2 linked regions of the Cupriavidus necator N-1 genome follow. The protein of the gene in region 1 interacts with the protein of each later gene in a pairwise test. Links are inferred from orthologs where the notes say so. Each region holds a gene or a part of one and is shown in the gene's direction. Other genes may lie near its edges.

Region 1 (7,988 bases):
TTCATATTTCTCCTCTCAGGATGAGATCACCGCAGGGTTACTGCGAGCAAATGGACGAAAACAAGTCATACATTCTTCGGAGTATAACATTCTCGATGTGGTGGATGCTCCACTTCGAACAATGTCTGGCTCTTCGCTGGGGAATTGTGCCACAAGGGTCGTTTCCTAAGAAGTAAATATATTCGATTCGCCGCATGGGTTTTGGGCCTGTGGTGTTTGTGCAACACGGGTCTTGTGTCGCCCGCAAAGCCTTGTGGCATCAGGGATTCCGGGTTTCAGTCAGGGCCTCGGGAGGTGCGCGTAAGGGCTGTCCGGAGAGCGGGAGGCGGGGGGTGGCGGCATGTTAGAATGGCACGTTGCCCAGCCGTCAGGCGCCCACTGTGCCGCGCGCTAAAGGGCCTGTCATTCGCTTAAACCTGCCGCATAAACCACGCCGCAATGGATCCATTCGCAAAAGAAACCCTTCCGGTCTCCCTCGAAGAGGAAATGCGCCGCTCCTATCTTGATTACGCCATGAGCGTGATCGTGGGCCGGGCGCTTCCTGATGTGCGGGACGGCCTGAAACCGGTGCACCGGCGCGTGCTGTTTGCGATGCACGAGCTCAACAACGACTGGAACCGGGCCTACAAGAAGTCGGCCCGTATCGTCGGCGATGTGATCGGTAAGTATCACCCGCACGGCGATACCGCAGTCTACGACACCATCGTCCGCATGGCGCAGAATTTCTCGCTGCGCTACATGCTGGTCGACGGCCAGGGCAATTTCGGTTCGGTCGACGGCGATAACGCCGCGGCCATGCGTTATACCGAAATCCGCCTGGCGAAAATCGCCCACGAGATGCTGTTCGACATCGACAAGGAAACCGTCGATTTCGACAGCAACTACGACGGCTCTGAAAAAGAGCCTTCGATTCTGCCGGCGCGTATTCCCAATCTGCTAATCAACGGTTCGTCCGGTATTGCGGTGGGCATGGCCACCAATATCCCGCCGCATAACCTGAATGAAATCGTTGACGGCTGCCTGCACCTGTTGCGCAACCCGCAGGCCACGGTGGATGAACTGATTGAATTGATTCCCGCGCCGGATTTTCCGACCGCCGGGATTATCTATGGCATCCAGGGCGTTCGCGAAGGCTATCGCACCGGCCGCGGCCGCGTGGTAATGCGGGCCAAGACGCACTTCGAGGACATCGATCGCGGCCAGCGCCAGGCCATCATCGTCGACGAGCTGCCCTACCAGGTCAACAAGCGCACCCTGCTTGAGCGCATTGCCGAACTGGTCACTGAAAAGAAGGTCGAGGGCATCTCCGACATCCGCGACGAGTCGGACAAGTCTGGCATGCGCGTGGTGATCGAGCTCAAGCGCAACGAGGTGCCTGAGGTTGTCCTCAACAACCTATATAAGAACACCCAGCTGCAGGACACCTTCGGCATGAACATGGTGGCGCTGGTCGATCGTCAGCCGCGCCTGCTGAACCTGCGCCAGATGCTGGAGTACTTCCTGGCGCACCGGCGCGAAGTCGTCACCCGCCGCACGGTGTTCGAGCTGCGCAAGGCGCGCGAGCGCGGCCATGTGCTGGAAGGCCTGGCCGTGGCGCTGGCGAACATCGACGAATTCATCGCCATCATCAAGGCCGCACCGACTCCGCCGATCGCCAAGCAGGAACTGATGGCGAAGGCATGGGATTCGGCCCTGGTCCGCGACATGCTTGCACGCGCCGAAGGCGAGACGCCGGGCGGGCGCGCCTCCTATCGTCCGGACGGGCTGCCGCCCCTTTTCGGCATGCAGGCGGACGGCCTGTACCGGCTGTCCGATGGCCAGGCGCAGGAAATCCTGCAAATGCGCCTGCAACGCCTCACCGGGCTGGAACAGGACAAGATCGTCCAGGAATATCGCGACATCATGGCGGTAATTGCCGACCTGCTGGACATCCTGGCGCGGCCGGAGCGTATTACTACCATCATCGTCGACGAACTCACCGCGATCCGCGCCGAATTTGGCGATGAACGCCGTTCGCAGATCGAGCTGAACGCGACCGAGCTGGATACCGAAGACCTGATCACCCCGCAGGATATGGTGGTCACGCTGTCGCACAGCGGCTATATGAAGAGCCAGCCGATCTCCGAGTACCGTGCGCAAAAGCGTGGCGGACGCGGTAAGCAGGCGACAGCGACCAAGGAAGACGACTGGATTGACACGCTGTTCGTGGCCAATACCCACGATTACATCCTGTGCTTCTCCAACCGCGGCCGGCTCTACTGGCTGAAGGTGTACGAGGTGCCGCAGGGTTCGCGCAACTCGCGCGGGCGCCCGATCGTCAACATGTTCCCGCTGTCAGAAGGCGAGAAGATCAATGTGATCCTGCCGGTCAAGCAGTTTGACGCTGAGCACTTCATCTTCATGGCCACCGCTCGCGGCACGGTCAAGAAGACCGCGCTGACCGAGTTCTCCAATCCGCGCAAGGCCGGCATCATCGCGGTCGACCTGGACGATGGCGACTACCTGATCGGCGCGGCCGTGACCGATGGCCAGCATGATGTGATGCTGTTCTCCGACGCCGGCAAGGCGGTGCGCTTTGACGAGAACGACGTGCGTCCGATGGGCCGCCAGGCGCGCGGCGTGCGCGGCATGAACCTTGAAGACGGCCAGACCGTGATCGCCATGCTGGTGGCGCCGGCCGAGACCGCCGAAGAGGCTGAGGCGGGCGTGCGCGGCAGCGTGCTGACCGCGACCGAGAACGGCTATGGCAAGCGTACCCCCATTGCTGAGTACACTCGACACGGCCGCGGCACCAAGGGCATGATTGCGATCCAGACGAGCGAGCGCAATGGCCGTGTGGTGGCGGCAGCACTGGTTTCGCCCGAGGACGAGATCATGCTGATCACCACCGGTGGCGTGCTGATCCGTACCCGCGTGGCCGAAATCCGAGAAATGGGCCGCGCCACGCAGGGTGTCACGCTGATCAACGTTGACGAAGGCACCAAGTTGTCCGGACTGCAGCGCATCGTCGAAAGCGATGCCGACAACGGCGCCGGTGGCGAAGAGACTGAAGACGCCGACGGCGCAGAAGGTGCTGCCGGGGCCGACGCGGACGCCAATCCGTAAGACAAATCGTAAATTGTTGCAACAATAGGACGCCAGCCGGAACTCGCCTCGCGGCTGTCCGGACTAAAACGGACGTATTTACCAGGGAGTCACAATGCTCAAAACCTATCGACGTATCGCTGTTCTGGCTGCTTTCGTTCCGACCTTCATGATGGCGCAGCATGCACACGCGCAGGATGCGGAAAAGACAGCAGCCATCAAGGAACTGCTTTCCGTCATGCAGGCAGACCAGGCCGTCAAGGGCCAGGCCGAAAACTGGCAGCAAGGCGCCAAGCAGGAAGCTCCGCTGGTGCTGGAACAAGTGCTGGTCGAGAACAAGACCCTGAACGACAAGCAGAAGCAGGCCGCTGTCGAAAAGCTGAAGAAGAACGGCGCGGTCCAGCGCATGGTTGATGGCGCCGGTTCGGCGTTCAGCACCGATGGCTTCCGCAAGGACGCGATCCAGGCGCACTACGATGCCTTTGGTAAGTACTACTCGACGGCGGAACTCAAGGACCTGACCACCTTCCTGAAGTCGCCGACCGGCCAGAAGTTCATGGCCAACCAGGGCAAAGCGACCCAGGAGATCTGGGGCTCGATGATGCAGAAGTACGGCCCGCAGGTCGGCAAGTCGATGCGCGACGCCGCCGAGAAGGAAATCACCGCCGCTTCGAAGTGATGCTGGCGTGATCCGCGACTGACTCAGACCGCCGCCCACCTGCAGCCTTGCAGGCCGGTGCGGCACCGGGGCCGGGCCCCGGGTGCCCAACGGGGCGCGGGTTTTGAGGGATAATGGCTGCTTGGGTAACACCGGCAGCCATTTTTCCATTCTCCGTCTCATGAACGATCCCCAGAATCCCGCTCTTGCCGGCATGATGCAGCGTGCATTGGCCGAACGCGTCTACAACTTCTCGCCCGGCCCGGCTGTCCTGCCTGCCGAAGTGCTGCAACAGGCTGCGGAGGAGATGCTGTCCTGGCGCGGGACGGGGGTCTCGGTGATGGAGATGAGCCACCGCAGCCGCGAGTTCGAGGGCATTCAGGCCGAAGCGATCGCGGACCTGCGCGAACTGCTGCATATTCCCTCCAACTTCCATGTGCTGTTCCTGCAGGGCGGCGCCATCGGCGAGAACGGCATCGTGCCGCTGAACCTGATGCGCCTGCGCAGCGCCGACGCGCCCAAGGCTGACTTCGTCGTCACCGGCACCTGGTCGGTCAAGACCGAGCAGGAAGCCCGCCGCTATGGCGCGGTCAATATCGCGGCCACCAGCGAGGCGCAGAAATTCCACCGCATCCCCGACGTCGCGGACTGGAAGCTGTCGGACGATGCCGGCTACGTGCACCTGTGCACCAACGAGACCATCGTCGGTGTGGAGTTCCAGAACATTCCCGATATCGGCCAGGTCAAGGGCGACCGCATCGTGGTGGCGGACGCTTCCAGCCATATCCTGTCGCGCCCGATCGACTGGTCGCGCGTGCAGGTGGTCTACGGCGGCGCGCAGAAGAATATCGGCCCGGCCGGCGTCACCATCGTGATCGTGCGCGATGACCTGATCGGCCATGCCCACCCGCTGTGCCCGTCGGCATTCAACTGGCGCCTGGTGGCCGAGCACAACTCGATGTACAACACGCCGCCGACCTATGCGATCTATATCGCCGGCCTGGTCTTCAAATGGCTCAAGCGCCAGGGCGGCGTGCCCGCGATCGAGCAGCGCAATATCGCCAAGGCGTCGGCGCTGTACAACTACCTGGACCAGAGCGATTTCTATCGCAACGAGATCCATCCGAGCTGCCGCTCGCGCATGAACGTGCCGTTCTTCCTGGGCGACGAATCGCGCAATGAGGCCTTCCTGCAGCAGGCGCGGGCCAACGGCCTGGTGCAGCTCAAGGGACACAAGACTGTGGGCGGCATGCGCGCCAGCATCTATAACGCGATGTCGCTGGAAGGCGTGATGGCGCTGGTCGATTTCATGCGCGAGTTCGAGCGTACGTCCGCCTGACGCGCATTCCTGCTGGCTGCCCGCGCACGTCAGGCACAGTGCGCCGGCAGGCAGCGGTCAGTTTTTCTCCGGCCGCCGCGCCCCGGCGGCCCACCGGATTCATACAAAATGACAAGCCAAGACCGCACCCCCGCGCGCGAGGAGACGCCGCCGAACGAGCAGCAGAACGACAGCCACCTGAGCGAAGCCGAGCGCAAGCTGTCGGTCGAGCTGAGCCCGCTGCGCGAGCAGATCGACACCGTTGACCGCGAACTGCTGGCGATGCTGAACCGCCGCGCCAAACTGGCGCTCGAGGTCGGCGAGGTCAAGAAGAAGTACGGCGCGCCGGTGTTCCGCCCGGAGCGTGAGCTGCAGGTGATCCGCAAGGTGCAGGGCGCCAACCCCGGCCCGCTGCTGGGCGAAAGCGTGGCGGCGATCTGGCGCGAGGTGATGTCCGCCTGCCGCGGGCTGGAAAAGCCGCTGGAAGTGGCTTTCCTCGGCCCGGCCGGCACGTTCTCCGAGCAGGCGCTGTATGCGCACTTCGGCCATGAGGTGTCGGGCGTGCCTTGCCCGAGCATCGACGAGGTGTTCCGTGCCGTCGAGGCCGGCACGGTCGAGTACGGCGTGGTGCCGGTCGAGAATTCCACCGAGGGCGCGGTGTCGCGCACGCTCGACCTGTTCCTGCAGACTTCGCTGAAGATCAGCGGCGAGATTGCGCTCAAGGTGCATCACAACCTGATGGCATCCACGCCCGACATGCAGGGCGTAACAGTGGTGCGCGCGCATGCGCAGGCACTGGCGCAGTGCCAGCACTGGCTGACCGCCAACTACCCGCACCTGGAGCGTCAGGCGGTATCAAGCAATGCCGAGGCCGCGCGCATGGCCAGCGAAGACCCGACCGTGGCTGCGATTGCCGGCGAGTCCGCCGCCAACCGCTATCACCTGCATATCGTGCGCACGCATATCCAGGACGATCCGCACAACCGCACGCGCTTTGCCGTGATCGGCCGCTATGAGACCGAGCCGTCGGGCAGCGACCAGACCTCGATGATCCTGTCGGTGCCCAACAAGGCTGGCGCGGTGTACCAGTTGCTGGCGCCGCTGGCGGAGAACGGCGTGTCGATGTGCCGCTTCGAGTCGCGCCCGGCGCGCAGCGGCGCGTGGGAGTACTACTTCTACGTCGACGTGGAAGGGCACCAGCATGAGCCGGCAGTGGCGCGCGCCATCGAAGAGCTGCGCCGCAATGCGGCCTACCTGAAGGTGCTGGGCTCGTATCCGTCGAGCAAGTAAGGCAGCCAGGCAAGAACAAGGAGACGAGATGGCAGAGCAGGGTAAGCGAGGCGGCACGGTGTTTGGACCCGGCTATGTGCGGGCGATTTCGCCTTACGTGGCCGGGAAGCCGATTTCGGAAGTCGCGCGCGAGTTCGGCCTGGACGAGGCCGGCATCGTCAAGCTCGCCTCCAATGAGAATCCGCTCGGCATGCCCGAGTCGGCCCGACGCGCGGTGGCCGATGCGGTGGCTGAACTCGGCCGCTACCCGGATTCCAACGGCTTTGCGCTGAAGGGCGCGCTGTCGGCGCGCCTCGGCGTGCCCGCCGACTGGCTGACGCTGGGCAATGGCAGCAACGACATCCTGGAGCTGGCCGCGCATGCGCTGGTGGAGCCGGGCCAGTCGATCGTCTATGCCGAGTACTCGTTCGCGGTCTACGCGCTGGCCACGCAGGAGATCGGCGCACGCGCCATCGAAGTGCCCGCGCGCGACTACGGCCATGACCTCGAGGCGATGGCCGCGGCGATCGCGCCGGATACGCGCCTGGTCTTTATCGCCAACCCGAACAACCCGACCGGCACGTTCGTGCCGGCCGCGCAGATCGAAGCCTTCCTGCAGCGGGTGCCGGCCAGCGTGGTGGTGGTGCTGGACGAGGCGTACAACGAATACCTGGATGCGGACCAGCAATACGATTCGCTTGCCTGGGTGCGCCGCTACCCGAACCTCATGGTGTCGCGCACGTTCTCCAAGGCCTATGGCCTGGCGGGCCTGCGCATCGGCTACGCGGTGGCGCAGCCGGAGCTTTCGGACCTGCTGAACCGCATCCGCCAGCCGTTCAACGTCAACAGCGTGGCGCAGGCCGCGGCCATCGCCGCGCTGGGCGATGCCGACTTCCTGCGCCGCAGCGCCGAGCTGAACCGTGCCGGCAAGCGCCAGCTGACTGATGCCTTCAACCGGCTCGGGCTGGAATATGTGCCGTCGTCCGGCAACTTCGTGATGGTGCGCGTGGGCGATGACGACGGCGCCGGCGCGCGCGTCAACCTGGCGTTGCTGAAGCAGGGTGTGATCGTGCGGCCGGTGGGCAACTACAACCTGCCGCGCTGGCTGCGCGTGACCATTGGCCTGGCCGAGGAGAACGCAGCCTTCATCGCGGCGCTGGAGCGGGCGCTGGCGTGAGCGCGGCTACAATCGCGGCGTTTTGCAGCGTGTAGCGGCGGGCTGCTTGCCTGCCGCTTTGCCAATCATCGATTTACCTCGGCCTGGTCCGAGCCACTGCCCCTAGCGGCCTGAGATTGTGAGTGCATTGCATTTTTCCCGTGTTGTCATTGTCGGTGTCGGCCTGATCGGCGGCTCGCTCGCGTTGGCGCTCAAGCGCGCCGGCGTGGTGGGCACGGTGGTCGGGGTGGGGCGCTCGCCGGCGTCGCTGCAGAAGGCGCTGGATCTTGGGGTGATCGACGAGGCCGCGACGCTGGCGGATGCCGCGCGCGGCGCCAGCGTGATCGTGCTGTGCGCGCCGGTGGCGCAGAACTTTGCGCTGCTGCACGCGCTGGAGCCGCATCTGCAGCCAGGCACCATCGTCACCGATGCCGGCAGCACCAAGTCGGACGTGATCATGGCGGCCAAGACGGCGCTGGGCGACAAGGTCGCGCAGTTCGTGC
Region 2 (13,080 bases), on another replicon or contig:
CGAAAGACCAACGGACAGTTTCCTCAAGCAGATCGAAGATGCATTGGGATTCAAGCCGCCGCAGACGCACGGACATGATGCCGTCAAGGCGATGCAGGCAATGATAGACGGCACGGCCAAGGCCCTGATCTGCCTGGGCGGCAATTTCGCGGTTGCGCTGCCCGATTCCGGACAGTCCTTTCCCGCGATGGGGAAGCTCGATCTGAGCGTCCATATCGGTACCAAGCTCAATCGCTCGCATCTGCTGGTGGCGAAGGAAACGTACGTGCTGCCGTGCCTGGGCCGCACGGAACTTGATGTACAGGCGACCGGGCCACAATCGGTGACGGTCGAGGATTCGATGTCAATGGTCCACGCATCGGCCGGAAAGCTCACGCCTGCCTCTGAAGAACTGCGTTCCGAGCCTTCGATCGTGGCCGGCATGGCCAACGCGACCATGCCCAACAGCAAGGTCCCGTGGCTGGACCTGGTGGCCGACTATGACAAGATCCGCGACCTGATCGAAAAGACCGTGCCCGGCTTCGAGAACTTCAACGCACGCATCCGGACGCCGGGTGGCTTCCGCCTGCCGCTTCCGCCGACCGAGCGCAAGTGGCCGACGCCGACTGGGAAAGCGATGTTCTCCGTGTATGGCGGGGTGAAAGAGGACGCCGACGTCCTCGGCGGAGAAAATGTCCTGCGCCTGATGACGATCCGCAGCCACGACCAGTACAACACCACGATCTATGCGCTGGATGATCGCTATCGAGGCGTATTCGGGCGGCGCGATGTGCTGTTCATGCATGAAGACGACATGGCGGCACGCGGACTGGAGCATGGTGACCTGGTCGACATCGAGACCATCGTAACCGGCAGGCAACTGCGCTTGAAGAAGATCACTGCGATCGCTTATGCAAACATCGCACGGGGTTCCGTGGCGGCGTATTACCCGGAGGCGAATGTGCTGGTGCCACTGGACTACATTGACAAGGAAAGCGGAACGCCTTCGTACAAGTCCATTCCCGTACGGGTGTTGCGTGCGGAGGTGACTTAACCCTGGGCGAGCTTCTGGCGACCTGGCGAAGCGCGGCACGAGATTTGGCGTGGGAGGAGGGCGTTGTCCGGCGACACGATACATGCATGACCTGACCCAGCAAGTCACTGAACTCGTATGCAGTCCGTTCTGAGATAAAGCTTCCCCACAAGAAAAATCATGATCGTACGGCCAAAGAGAAACTGGTTCAGCATGCTGTTCGTATGGAGCGGGTCAGTCTTGCAGACCATCATTCCGCAGCTGCTCTTCCTGGCTCTTGTCAGCGGCTTCGCTGTCCTGACCCAAGGGCGGATACTGGGCGAAAAGATCCCGCTCAATACCGCCCCTTTCACGCTATTTGGCGTGGCGCTGACCATCTTTCTTGCGTTCCGGAACAATGCCAGCTACGAACGCTTCAAAGAAGCACGCTACCTTTGGGGGCACGTGCTCATCGCCTCACGCTCGCTCACCTCGCAGATACTGTGTTATCTCCCCGAGGACCGCAGTGAGGATCGGATCCAGCTGGTCAATCATCTGATTGCGTTTGCCTATTCGCTAAAGCATGAGCTTCGCAAGACGGACCCGACCCAGGATCTGGTTCGGCTTGTCGGGCGCGACGCGATGGAGGCCTTGCGTTCCAAGCACTATCGGCCGACGGCAATCCTCAATGAGGTACGCCATAGACTCTCGCGCCTGCAATTTCGTGCCGTGATCTCGGAGAACAAGCTCTGGATGCTTGATGCCCAGATCAACGAACTGGCGACGACGGTCGGCGGGTGCGAGCGCATTGCATCCACCCCGATCCCGTTTTCCTACGGGGTCCTGCTGCATCGCACCGTGTACGCCTATTGCATCATGCTGCCATTTGGCCTGGTGGATTCGACCGAGCTGTTCACGCCAATCATCTGCGTCTTTGTTGCTTACACGCTGATCGCGCTGGAAGCAATCGCCGACGAAGTGTCCGAGCCGTTCAGCGAGGCGCCCAACGCTCTGGCACTCGATGCCATCGCACGCAACATCGAGCGCTCGCTGCTGGAGCTGTCCAATCGGGAGATTCCCGAGGAGAAATTACCGGACCGTCAGTATCAACTGACGTAGGGGGCGGCGCTGCAGTCAGTCCGGCGCGCCGAAACGGACCGCGCCGGCTCAATCGACAAGCATTATTTTCCGGGTGCTTGCCCTGTCAGTTCAAGCGGAACCGATGCCTCGCTCGTCAGCATCAGGAACGTCAGCGTTTCACGCAGGTACAGCCGTACCACCTGCTCCGTATGGCTGCTATAGCCGATCGAGAGATCCTCGCCAAGGTGCAAGGCGTAGTCACCGCCGCGGGTCGACATTACACTGCCGCCGCTGATCGCCGGCGCCCAGATGATCTCGCCGCTGACGATCCGCTTGATGTGGTCAATGACCGGGTAGCCCTGGTCGCGCCCGCCCGCGAGCGCGGTGTATGCGTCGGCGCCAAGGAGCACGGAGTAGGGGCCGTCGACGCCCACCAGCTTCAACGCCTCGAGCGCATCGCTGATCACCTGCGGATATTCGTTGACGTCGGCCGGCAGCGTGAACTTCGGATTCGACGAGCCTTGGTGGATGCCAACGACGCCCGCCTGCCGATAGCCGTCGAAGATGGCCCGATCCTCCGCAAAGGCAAGCTGTTTGGCCGCTTCCTTGGCCGGCTGCCAGTCGGAGTCGCGCGCGCCGCGCTCGACGCTGTCGATCGCTTCGCGCTGGAGTTCAAACGGCACGGTCAGCTGGACCAGGGCCCTGACCTCGCGCAGCTTCGCGCCGACGCCCTGCAGCGGCGCCTCGAGGTCCAGCAGGTGCCCGGTACCCACGCCGGCCAGTTCGGGGCCGCCGGGGCCGATCACGTCTGTCACGCGCCGTCCGGCGACGGAACGCTTGAAGGTGCGCGCCACTTCCTCTTCAATTTGAGACCATGCGGCGCTGGTGATTGGGGCGAGTTCGCGGTGCAGGTTATTCATATTCACGGTTCCCTTTGAGCGATCCGATATTCAATGAGCCTTCCCGGTGCGGTGCGGCCGACGGTGAGGGCGCCGGTTGGCTATCACTGACAGCAGGGGCTTCGCGGTCCGCAAGCCCTTCAAGCAGGTCGGCCGACGGCACAAAGAACAGGCTGCCGGTGACTGCCTTGCTGAAGTCGAGCAGCCGGTCGTAATTGCCGGGCGGCAATCCGACGAACATGTTCTCGAGCATCTTCTCGATCGGCGCGGGCGAACGGGCGTAGCCGATGAAGTAGGTGCCGAACTCGCCCGCTCCCGGGCGCCCGAATGGCATGTTGTCACGCAAGATCTTCACCTCTTGCCCGTTCTCGACCAGCGTTGTCAGCGAACTGTGCGATGACGAGGGTTTGATCTCTTCGTCCAGTTCGATGTCGGACAGCTTCTTGCGTCCGATGATCAGTTCCTGTGTCTCCACGGGAAGGGCATTCCACCCCGTCATATTGTGCAGATATTTCTGCACGATGACGTAGCTGCCGCCGGCAAACTCGGCATCCTCGTCGCCGATCACCGTGAAATCGACCGCCTCGCGTCCGGCCGGATTCTCCGTGCCATCGACAAAGCCGATCATCGCCCGCATGTCGAAGTTGCGAAAGCCGTGCACCTCGTCGACGACCTGGATCGCATCGCCAAGCTTGCCGAGCAGTTGCGTGGCAAGCTCGAAGCACAGGTCCATCGAATCGGCACGGATGTGCAACAGCAGGTCACCCGGCGTGGCGATGGCGACGCGATCGCCGGTGCCGAACTCCCGGAACGGATGCAGCGCCGCGGGACGGGGCTTGCCGAACAGCCTGTCCCAAGCGTCGGAGCCGAAGCCGCAGACACAGGACAGGTTGCCTGACGGCACGCGATGGCCGACCGCGCGCACGATGGCGGCAACGTCGGCACACCATGCGCGGACGGTGTCGGCGTGGTCGTCGCCGTCGGTGAGCGTCGCAACGATGAATATGGCGCTGCGGGTGACTGTGCCGGAAACAGCTTGCGGTTCGGGGGAATTTGTAGGCATCGGGCGCTTCTTGTTGGTGAAACCGATACGGTTTTCGGGCTGACGGAAGAGAATTCAACGCATAAGCCTACACGAATTGTGTGGTGCCTCTGACCTTTCATTTCCTCCTGACCAGGCAGTATCAATCGCCGTTGCAAATTGCGCAACGCCGGCGCTGGCGCTCACGTCAGCTTGTAGGATCTGGCCCCTGTTCCCGCAAGTCCGCCACCGTCAACGATGAGATATTCCTCGCGAATGGGGGTGCCATCGAAATAGCTTTCCAGGATTTCCAGCGTGCCAGCGGTATAGCGGGCCTGCGCGGAGAGCGAGGTCCCGGAGATATGGGGGGTCATGCCGTTGAAAGGCATGGTTCGCCAGGGATGATCCGGGGGCGCTGGTTCGGGGAACCACACGTCACCGCCATAGGCGGCAATGTGGCCGGACTTGACCGCACGCACAACCGCGTCGCGGTCAACCAGTTCTGCGCGCGCCGTATTGATGAGGTAGGCGCCGCGCTTCATCCTGGCGAGCATCCTGTCATCAAAAAAATGCATGGTTGAGGGATAAAGGGGTATCTGCAGGCTGACAAAGTCCATGGCGCTCACGAGCGATTCGGCATCGGGGTGGAAAGTCAGGCCCAGTTCCTGCTCGATCTCCGGGCTGAGTCGGTGCCGCTGGGTGTAATGCAACTGCAGGCCAAAAGGCTTGAGCCTGCGCAGCACCGCGAGACCGATCCGGCCGGCGCCGATCGTGCCGAATTGCATGCCTTCCATGTCATAGCTGCGTGACACGCAGTCGGCAATATTCCACCCGCCACGCAAGGCGATCTCATGGGATGGCAGGTAGTTGCGGACCAGCGCCAGCATCGTCAGTATGACGTGCTCCGCCACGCTGATGCTGTTTGATCCCGTCACTTCGGCGACGGTGATGTGGGCACGGGCGGCCGCCTCAAGATCGACATGATCGGAGCCGATGCCCGCAGTCAGCGCAAGCTTCAGCTTCCTTGCCCTGGCGATTCGCTCCCTGGTCAGGTAAGCCGGCCAGAATGGCTGCGAAATGACCACTTCAGCATCGGGAAGATGCTTCTCAAACGCAGAGTCAGCCCCATCCTTGTCGCTGGTCACGATGAGTTCGTGGCCCAGCCCCTCCAGATAGCCGCGAAGACCCAGCTCGCCGGAGACCGACCCCACAAGTTCGCCGGGCTTGAATCCGAGCGCTGCCTTCGAGGTCGGGGCAGTCTGGCCGTTGTCATAGGTCGTGATCACCGGAATGTCATCGCGGACATAGTGCGGCGGATATCCGGAGACCGGATCCGGATAAAGGACACATAGGACTTTCGCCATGAGAGTTCGATTCCTTTCCTGCTTTGCAGCGACATGGTCGGCCAGCCGATCCAGACTGCTGAGCAAGGCCCATGCCTGCGACAGCATCGCTGGGTAGTCGGGAGGTTCCGGCGTACTGCAAGCGCTGCGGGGCCTGTGCGATGGACAAAATGTCCATGCTGAGCCAGGTCTCTCGGGTCAATCTGTCCATCCCGTTGTCACTTAAGGCATCGCTTATAGGCGCGCAAAGAATCGCTGAATTTACCTTAAGTGGCCAGGCAATTATCTTGTCTCCAACGATGCAGGAACACTAAGCGCAGCGGCGTCGATGCACGCTTGAGCAAGCCTCATCGGCCATTCGGATAAGGATAGGAGACCATGCATGTTCACGACGAGGATATTCCCGCGGCAGTCCCTGATGGTCTCCGGCGCGTCAGGCTGTCGGTCTACCTGACGCAGCCATGATCGTCGGCACGGCAGGACATATCCATCACGGCAAGACCAGCCTGGTTAGGGCGCTGTCGGGCATGGATGCCGACCGCCTGAAGGAGAAGAAGGTGCGCGAGGTCTCGATCGAGCCTGGCTATGCGTACGTGCCGCTCGAGAACGGCGACGTGCTCGGCCTGGTCGATGTCCCGGGCCACCAAAAGCTGATTCACACCATGGCCGCGGGCGCATGCGGTATTGACTTCGCGCTGCTCGTGGTCGCCGCCGATGCCGGCGTGATGCCGCAAACGCGCGAGCACCTTGCCATTGTGCAACTGCTCGGCATCCGGCGCGGCGCGATTGCGCTGACCAAGGTCGATCGCGTGGATGACGCGCGGCTGCGGCAGGTGCGCGCGGAGATTGCGTCGTTCCGGCGCGGCAGCATGCTGGAGGATGCACCGGTTTTTGAAACCTGCGCAACGCGCGCCGACGATCCGGGTGTGAACGCGTTGAAGCGGCACCTGCACGCGGCCGCGGCTGCGTCGCGCACCAGGCGCGACGACGGGCTGTTCCGCCTTGCGGTTGACCGGGTCTTCACGCTTGCCGGGCAAGGAACGATCGTGACCGGAACCGTGGTGTCCGGGCGCATCCATGTCGGCGACAGGGTGTTGCTCGCACCGAAGAACGAGTCTGTGCGCGTGAGCAGCATCCATGCGCAGAATCGTCCTGCTGCTGCCGGGCGGGCGGGGCAGCGCTGCGCGCTGAACCTGGCCGGCATCGGCAAGGGCGCGATCGAACGCGGTGACTGGGTGGTCGATGTGCGCCTGGCACGGGCGTCGGAGCGCATCGATGTGATGCTGACCCTGTTGCCAGACGCCCCTGCGCTGGAGCACTGGGCGCCCATGCATATTCACCTGGGCACGCAGCACCAGGTGGCACGTGTCGCGCTGCTCGATGGCCCGACGCTTGCGCCCGGGCAGCGCGCGCGCGTGCAGCTTGTGTTCGAGCGGCCGGTGTGCGCGCTGCCTGGCGATCCCTTTGTCGTGCGGAACGCGCAGGCTAGCCGCACCATCGGCGGCGGAGATGTACTCGATCCGTTCGCGCCCGCGCGCAAGCGCCGTTCCCCGGCGCGGCTGGCGTGGCTCGACGCAATGCAGGCCATGCTTGACACTGGCTCGGTCGGGGCATTGCTTGAGCAGGCGCCAAACGGGCTGTCGCGCGCGCTGCTGGAGCGGCTGAGCGGCATGCCGGCGGCGGCCATCGAACTGCCGCGGGACACGCGCGTGATTGAACTTCCGGGCGACGATGCCTTGCTGGTGTCCAGCGCGGCGTGGCGGGCGCTGGCGGGCCGATTGACCACTGCCCTCCGGCAATTCCACCAACGCTCGCCGGATGTGCTTGGCCCGGAGGTGGCGCGTTTGCGCAGGATCGCCGCGCCGCTCGCGCAAGACGCGTTGTGGAGTGCGGTCGTCGATGACGCCTGCGCGCGCGGTGACATCATCAGGAACGGGCCCTGGCTGCACCTGCCCGAGCACACCGTGACGCTCGACGATGCGGATCGCTCGCTTGCCGCGACATTGCAGCAGGACATGAAAGCGGGGCGCTTCGATCCGCCATGGGTGCGCGAGCTGGCGAGCGCGCATGGCGTGCCGGAGGACAGGGTGCGGCAACTGATGCGCAAGCTCGCACGTCATGGCGAGACGTTTCAGGTCGTGCACGACCTCTTCTACGATCCGGAGGCGATTCGCGAGCTGGCCTTGCTCGCCGCTGTCGACGCCAGCAAGAACGCCGGCACGGTCGTCGCCGGGGCATTTCGCAATGCCACCGGACTCGGACGAAAACGTGCGGTTCAGGTCCTGGAATTCTTTGACCGTGTTGGCTATACGCGCTTCGACCGTGGCCGGCATCTGGTGCGCACGGACAGTCGTTGGCTGGAGTTGCTCTGACAGGCGACGACTGCCTCCCTACATTCACCAGCAGCGGAGTATGTCTTGAGCGTCAGCACTGAGCAGGTCACCGAAGCCCTGCGCACCGTCATCGATCCCAATACGGGCAAGGACCTGGTGTCCACCCGATCGGCCAGGAATATCCGTGTCGACGGCGGCGATGTCTCGCTGGAAGTCGAACTCGGCTACCCCGCGAAGAGCCAGTTTGATCCGATCCGCAAGCTGGTGGTTGCTGCAGTGCGGCAAGTGCCAGGCGTGAGCAATGTCAGCGTGGCCGTCACCATGAAGATCGTCGCACACGCGGTGCAGCGCGGGGTCAAGCTGCTGCCGGGCGTGAAGAATGTGATCGCGGTGGCGTCGGGCAAGGGCGGTGTGGGCAAGTCCACCACGGCCGTGAACCTGGCGCTGGCGCTGGCGGCAGAAGGCGCGCGCGTCGGCATGCTCGACGCAGACATCTACGGCCCGAGCCTGCCGATGATGCTGGGCATCGACGGCCGCCCGGAATCCGCCGACGGCCAGACCATGGAGCCGCTGGAAGGCCACGGCCTGCAGGCCAACTCGATCGGCTTCCTGATCGAGCAGGACAACCCCATGGTATGGCGCGGCCCGATGGTGACCTCGGCGCTGGAGCAGTTGCTGCGCCAGACCAACTGGCACGACCTGGACTACCTGATTGTCGACATGCCGCCGGGCACCGGCGACGTCCAGCTGACGCTGTCGCAGAAGGTGCCGGTCACCGGCGCGGTGATCGTCACCACGCCGCAGGACATCGCGCTGCTGGACGCCAAGAAGGGCCTGAAGATGTTCGAGAAGGTGGGCATTCCCATCCTGGGCATCGTCGAGAACATGGCGGTCTACTGCTGCCCGAACTGCGGCCACGTCGAGCATATCTTCGGACACGGCGGCGGCGAGAAGATGTGCGCCGACTACGGCGTGGACCTGCTCGGCAGCCTGCCGCTGAACCTGCAGATCCGCGAGCAGGCCGACTCCGGCCGTCCGACCGTGGTGGCCGAGCCCGACAGCCCGGTGGCCGAGATGTACCGCGCCATCGCGCGCAAGGTGGCGATCAAGGTCGCCGACAAGGCGCGCGACATGACCAGCAAGTTCCCAAGCATCGTCGTGCAGAACACCTGACCAGGGTGAACGATTTACGCGCGGCTCCCGTCGCGCGCTGACATGGAGCAATGGCATGAGACGCCTTCGCAACGCCAAGATCGTGGCCACGCTCGGTCCCGCGAGTAGCACGCCCGACCTCATTGACGCGCTGTTCGAGGCCGGCGCCGATGTCTTCCGGCTCAACTTCAGCCACGGCACCCACGACGACCACCGGCAACGATTCGAAGCCATCCGCGCCGTAGAGCGCGAACTGGGCCGCCCGATCGGCGTTCTGCTCGACCTGCAGGGTCCGAAGCTGCGCATCGGCACCTTCGCCGACGGCCCGGTGCAACTCGCCGCCGGTGCTGGCTTCCGGCTGGACCTGGACAGTGCGGCGCCCGGCTCGGCCAGCCGGGTCTGCCTGCCGCACCCGGAGATCTTCGCCGCCCTGAGCGAGGGCGTGGAGCTGCTGCTGGACGACGGCAAGACCCGGTTGCGCGTCGGGCAGTGCGGCGCCGACTTCGCCGAGACCACGGTCGTCAACGGCGGCACGCTCTCGGACCGGAAGGGGGTGAACGTGCCGGACGCGGTGCTGCCGCTGTCGGCCATGACCGAGAAGGACCGGCGCGACCTAGACTTCGGACTGGCGCTGGGTGCGGACTGGATCGCGCTGTCCTTCGTGCAGCGGCCGGAGGACATCCGGGAGATCAAGGCAATCGTCAACGGCCGCGCCGGCATCGTGGCCAAGCTGGAGAAGCCTGCCGCCATCCAGAGCCTGGACCTGATTGTCGCCGAGGCCGATGCCATCATGGTGGCGCGCGGCGACCTGGGCGTGGAGATGCCCGCCGAGCAGGTGCCGTCGCTGCAGAAGCAGATCGTCCGCGCGTGCCGCAAGGCCGGCAAGCCGGTCATCGTTGCCACGCAAATGCTTGAATCGATGATTGCCGCCCCCGTGCCTACCCGTGCGGAAGCGTCAGACGTGGCGACGGCGATCTACGACGGTGCCGACGCAGTCATGCTGTCGGCCGAGTCGGCTTCCGGCCGGTATCCGGTGGAGGCGGTGCGAATGATGAACAGCATTATCTCCCGCACGGAATCCGACCCGCTGTACCGCGACGCCATCGAGGCATCCCACACCCCGCCGCGCGCGGACGCGGCTGATGCCATCGGTTACGCGGTGCGGCATATCGTGGGCTTGCTCAGGGTGCCGGCGACGGTCGCCTATACCAGCTCGGGCTACTCGGCGCTGCGCATGGCGCGCGAGCGGCCGCAGGTGCCCATCCTCGGCATGACACCCCGCATGGCGACGGCGAGGCGGCTGACGCTCACCTGGGGCGTGCATGCGGTGCTCTGCCACGAGGTGCTGGATGTGCCGGAGATGACCGATCTGGCCAGCCGCACTGTGCTGGCGGAGGGGTTCGGGGAAGCCGGACAGTCCATCGTCATCTCCGCCGGACTGCCGTTCCTGGTGGCGGGAACCACCAACCTGCTGCGGATTGCGCAGATCCAATGAGGGGGTAGGGACGCCGCCGAACAGGTACGTCCCGGGGCATTGCCGCAGCGTTGCACGGTCCCCGCTGACAGAGGCCACTGCCACCTCCGTCAGCGGGCCGGGCCGCTCCCCTCCTGACCTCGACTCCCCCCTCGAAGGGGGTAGGCGATGCTGAGGCTTGGCTCATTTGCCCCGACTCTCGTTGACTACGGCTTTGGAAGCCCCCGGCGGGGCCTGCCGAAGACCGGGCAAATGATGGCCATGATGGTATCGAAACCGTGCAAAAGTCATATCCTGCTAATCAGCAGGGTGCCTTTGACGGCGCGCAGGCATGAGTGGCGCCGTTAAAGGCCTTCCGGCTGGCGAACCTCGCCCGGTTTTATCGACGCCAACACTGTACATGCGCTGGCGCGTGGTCTAGTCTTCACGTTGACCCGCGTTCGGGTGAAATCCGGGCGAAGGGGCCAATCAAGGCGCCAGTAAAAGCGCCAGTATCGGGGGTCTGGACTGCCATGAGTATCGAGATCGGAAAAGACATCACTGCGTTTGCCGACCAACTGCTGGACGCCGTATTCCTGGTCGACACGGGCGGCCGCATCCAGTATGTCAGCGCAGCCTGCGAGGGCATTTTTGGCTATACGCCGAAGGATATGGCGGGCGAGTTCATCATCGATCTGGTCATGCCCGCCGACCGGGACCGGACCATTGTCGAGGCCAAGCAGGTCATGTCGGGAAAGAAGCGGATCGGTTTTGAAAACCGCTATCGCCACAAGGACGGCAGTGCCGTCCATATCATGTGGTCCGCCGGATGGCTCCAGTCGGAACGGTTGCGCGTCGGGGTTGCCCGCGATGTCACTGCGCTGAAGAAGGAGAGCATTCTTGACCTTGGGCTGGCGCTTTCTTCCGTCCCGTTGGCGCCCCACGAGCAGAAAGTTTTGCGGCTGCTGTTGACCGACGCATCGGAAAAGCAGATTGCCCAGCGCCTCGGTCTGGCGGTTTCCACGACCCATTCCTATGTGACCGGCATCTTCCGGAAATTCGGCGTCAGGGGCCGGGCCGGGTTGATGAGCCTGTGGCTGGAAAACCTGACCAGGGATTAGCGGTAGCGGAAAACCGAACGCTGGATGGTTTCCAACGGCACAAATCCTAGTCTGTATTTGTCTGATACAAACTAGGATTTGTGCTTGTCGGAAATCGGCGCGGGGTTCGGACACCACGTTGCATGCCGCCGCTAGCCGGCACATAGTCCATCTTCATTCGCGTACTTCGGGCCCCAATCCGATATCTCCACCGGCGCCGCCATCAGCGCCTGAGCAACGGGCACTGCGACTTCGACATCGGCATGAACGCCTGCTCGCCCGGCACCGTGGCCAGCACCTTGTAGTAGTCCCATGGGTACTTGGATTCGGCCGGCGTCTTGACCTCGAACAGATACATGTCGTGGACCATGCGGCCGTCTTCGCGGATGCGGCCGTTCTTGGCAAAGAAGTCGTTGATCGGCATCGACTTCATCTTCTTCATCACCGCCGCAGTCTCGTCGGTGCCCGCTGCCTGCACGGCCTTCAGGTAGTGTGTCACCGATGAATATGCACCTGCCTGGCTCATGTTGGGCATCTTCCTGAGCTTGTCGAAATAGCGGCGCGACCACGCACGCGTGGCTTCATTCATGTCCCAGTAGAAGGCCTCGGTCAATACCAGACCGGAGGCCGTCTTCAGGCCGATGGCGTGGATGTCGTTGATATAGAGCAGCAGGCCCGCCATGCGCTGCGTGTTGTTGCGGGTCAGGCCGAATTCAGAGGCGGCCTTGATTGCGTTGACGGTATCGCCGCCGGCATTGGCCAGGCCCACCACCTGTGCCTTGCTGGCCTGCGCCTGCAGCAGATAAGAGGCGAAGTCGCTGGTGGCCAGCGGGTGGCGCGCGGCGCCAAGCACCTTGCCGCCGGTCTCGTTGATGACCGCGGTGGCCGAGTCCTGCAGCGTGTGGCCGAAGGCGTAGTCCGCCGTCAGGAAGAACCAGGACTTGCCGCCGCGCTCCACCATTGCGCGCGCGGTGGTGTTGGCCAGCGCGTAGGTGTCGTAGGCGTAGTGCACTGACACCGGCGTGCACAGGTCATTGGTGATGCGCTCGGTGCCGGGGCCGGAGAACACCACGATGCGGTTCTTCTGTCTTGCAACCTCAAGCACCGCCAGCGCCGGCGCCGACGCGGCCACGTCGAGGATGGCGTCGACATTGGCGGTATCGAACCACTCGCGCGCCTTGTTGGCGGCGATGTCGGCCTTGTTCTGGTGATCGACCACCACCAGTTCGATCTTCTTGCCCAGCACCTTGCCGCCGAAATCGTCGATGGCCATCTGCGCGGCGGTGGCGCTGCCGCGGCCGGTGACGTCGGCATACAGGCCGCTCATGTCGAGCAGCATGCCGATCTTGACGACGTCGTCAGAGACGGCGGCCCTGGGCTGGGCCTGGGCGGTGCCGCAGGTAAGCGCCGCGGCGAAGGCGAGGGCGCTGGCGGCAATACGGCGGATCGCGTGGCGATGGTTCATGGTGTCTCCCTGATTTAATGTTGTTGGCTTATACCGTGGCGATCGGCGTCACCGGCGACCCAACTGCTCCGGGCAGGCGCAGCGGCGGGGCGGTGAGCTGGAAGCGCGTACGGCCGTTGGCGCGCAGCCAGTCCGCCAGTTCACGCAGGTACCACAGCTCGCCCAGCGGCAGGCCCAGCTTGAACAGGCAGTGGTGGTGCAACGGCAGCAGCGGGTGGTGCTTGTCGCCATCGGGCGCGGGGC

The links.
Region 2: the proteins of serC (region 1) and selB interact in binary tests that used the Escherichia coli proteins (3 or more experiments, as listed by UniProt). The link is inferred for Cupriavidus necator N-1 from one-to-one orthologs.

Annotation. Positions count from the first base shown.
Region 1 is NC_015726.1:823,268-831,255, forward strand. The notes cover bases 3,021-6,002. They hold serC (3-phosphoserine/phosphohydroxythreonine transaminase), read left to right. Parts: upstream 3,021-3,923; coding sequence 3,924-5,081; downstream 5,082-6,002. Other genes in these bases: gyrA (DNA gyrase subunit A), read left to right, coding at 3,021-3,105; CNE_RS03905 (DUF2059 domain-containing protein), read left to right, coding at 3,200-3,763; pheA (prephenate dehydratase), read left to right, coding at 5,190-6,002. Also shown: outer membrane protein OmpA, read right to left, coding at 1-5; more of gyrA, read left to right, coding at 439-3,020; more of pheA, read left to right, coding at 6,003-6,350; hisC (histidinol-phosphate transaminase), read left to right, coding at 6,379-7,506; CNE_RS03925 (prephenate dehydrogenase), read left to right, coding at 7,625-7,988. UniProt on the Escherichia coli protein: Catalyzes the reversible conversion of 3-phosphohydroxypyruvate to phosphoserine and of 3-hydroxy-2-oxo-4-phosphonooxybutanoate to phosphohydroxythreonine. Is involved in both pyridoxine and serine biosynthesis.
Region 2 is NC_015723.1:970,160-983,239, forward strand. What follows is about bases 5,295-8,250. They hold selB (selenocysteine-specific translation elongation factor), read left to right. Parts: upstream 5,295-5,795; coding sequence 5,796-7,706; downstream 7,707-8,250. Other genes in these bases: CNE_RS22605 (NAD-dependent formate dehydrogenase), read right to left, coding at 5,295-5,355; apbC (iron-sulfur cluster carrier protein ApbC), read left to right, coding at 7,752-8,250. Outside these bases: CNE_RS22585 (FdhF/YdeP family oxidoreductase), read left to right, coding at 1-1,033; CNE_RS22590 (bestrophin family protein), read left to right, coding at 1,193-2,110; CNE_RS22595 (family 1 encapsulin nanocompartment shell protein), read right to left, coding at 2,173-2,991; CNE_RS22600 (Dyp-type peroxidase), read right to left, coding at 2,984-4,033; more of CNE_RS22605, read right to left, coding at 4,195-5,294; more of apbC, read left to right, coding at 8,251-8,840; pyk (pyruvate kinase), read left to right, coding at 8,896-10,314; CNE_RS22625 (helix-turn-helix transcriptional regulator), read left to right, coding at 10,806-11,393; CNE_RS22630 (ABC transporter substrate-binding protein), read right to left, coding at 11,596-12,837; CNE_RS22635 (cyclase family protein), read right to left, coding at 12,866-13,080. UniProt on the Escherichia coli protein: Translation factor necessary for the incorporation of selenocysteine into proteins. It probably replaces EF-Tu for the insertion of selenocysteine directed by the UGA codon. SelB binds GTP and GDP.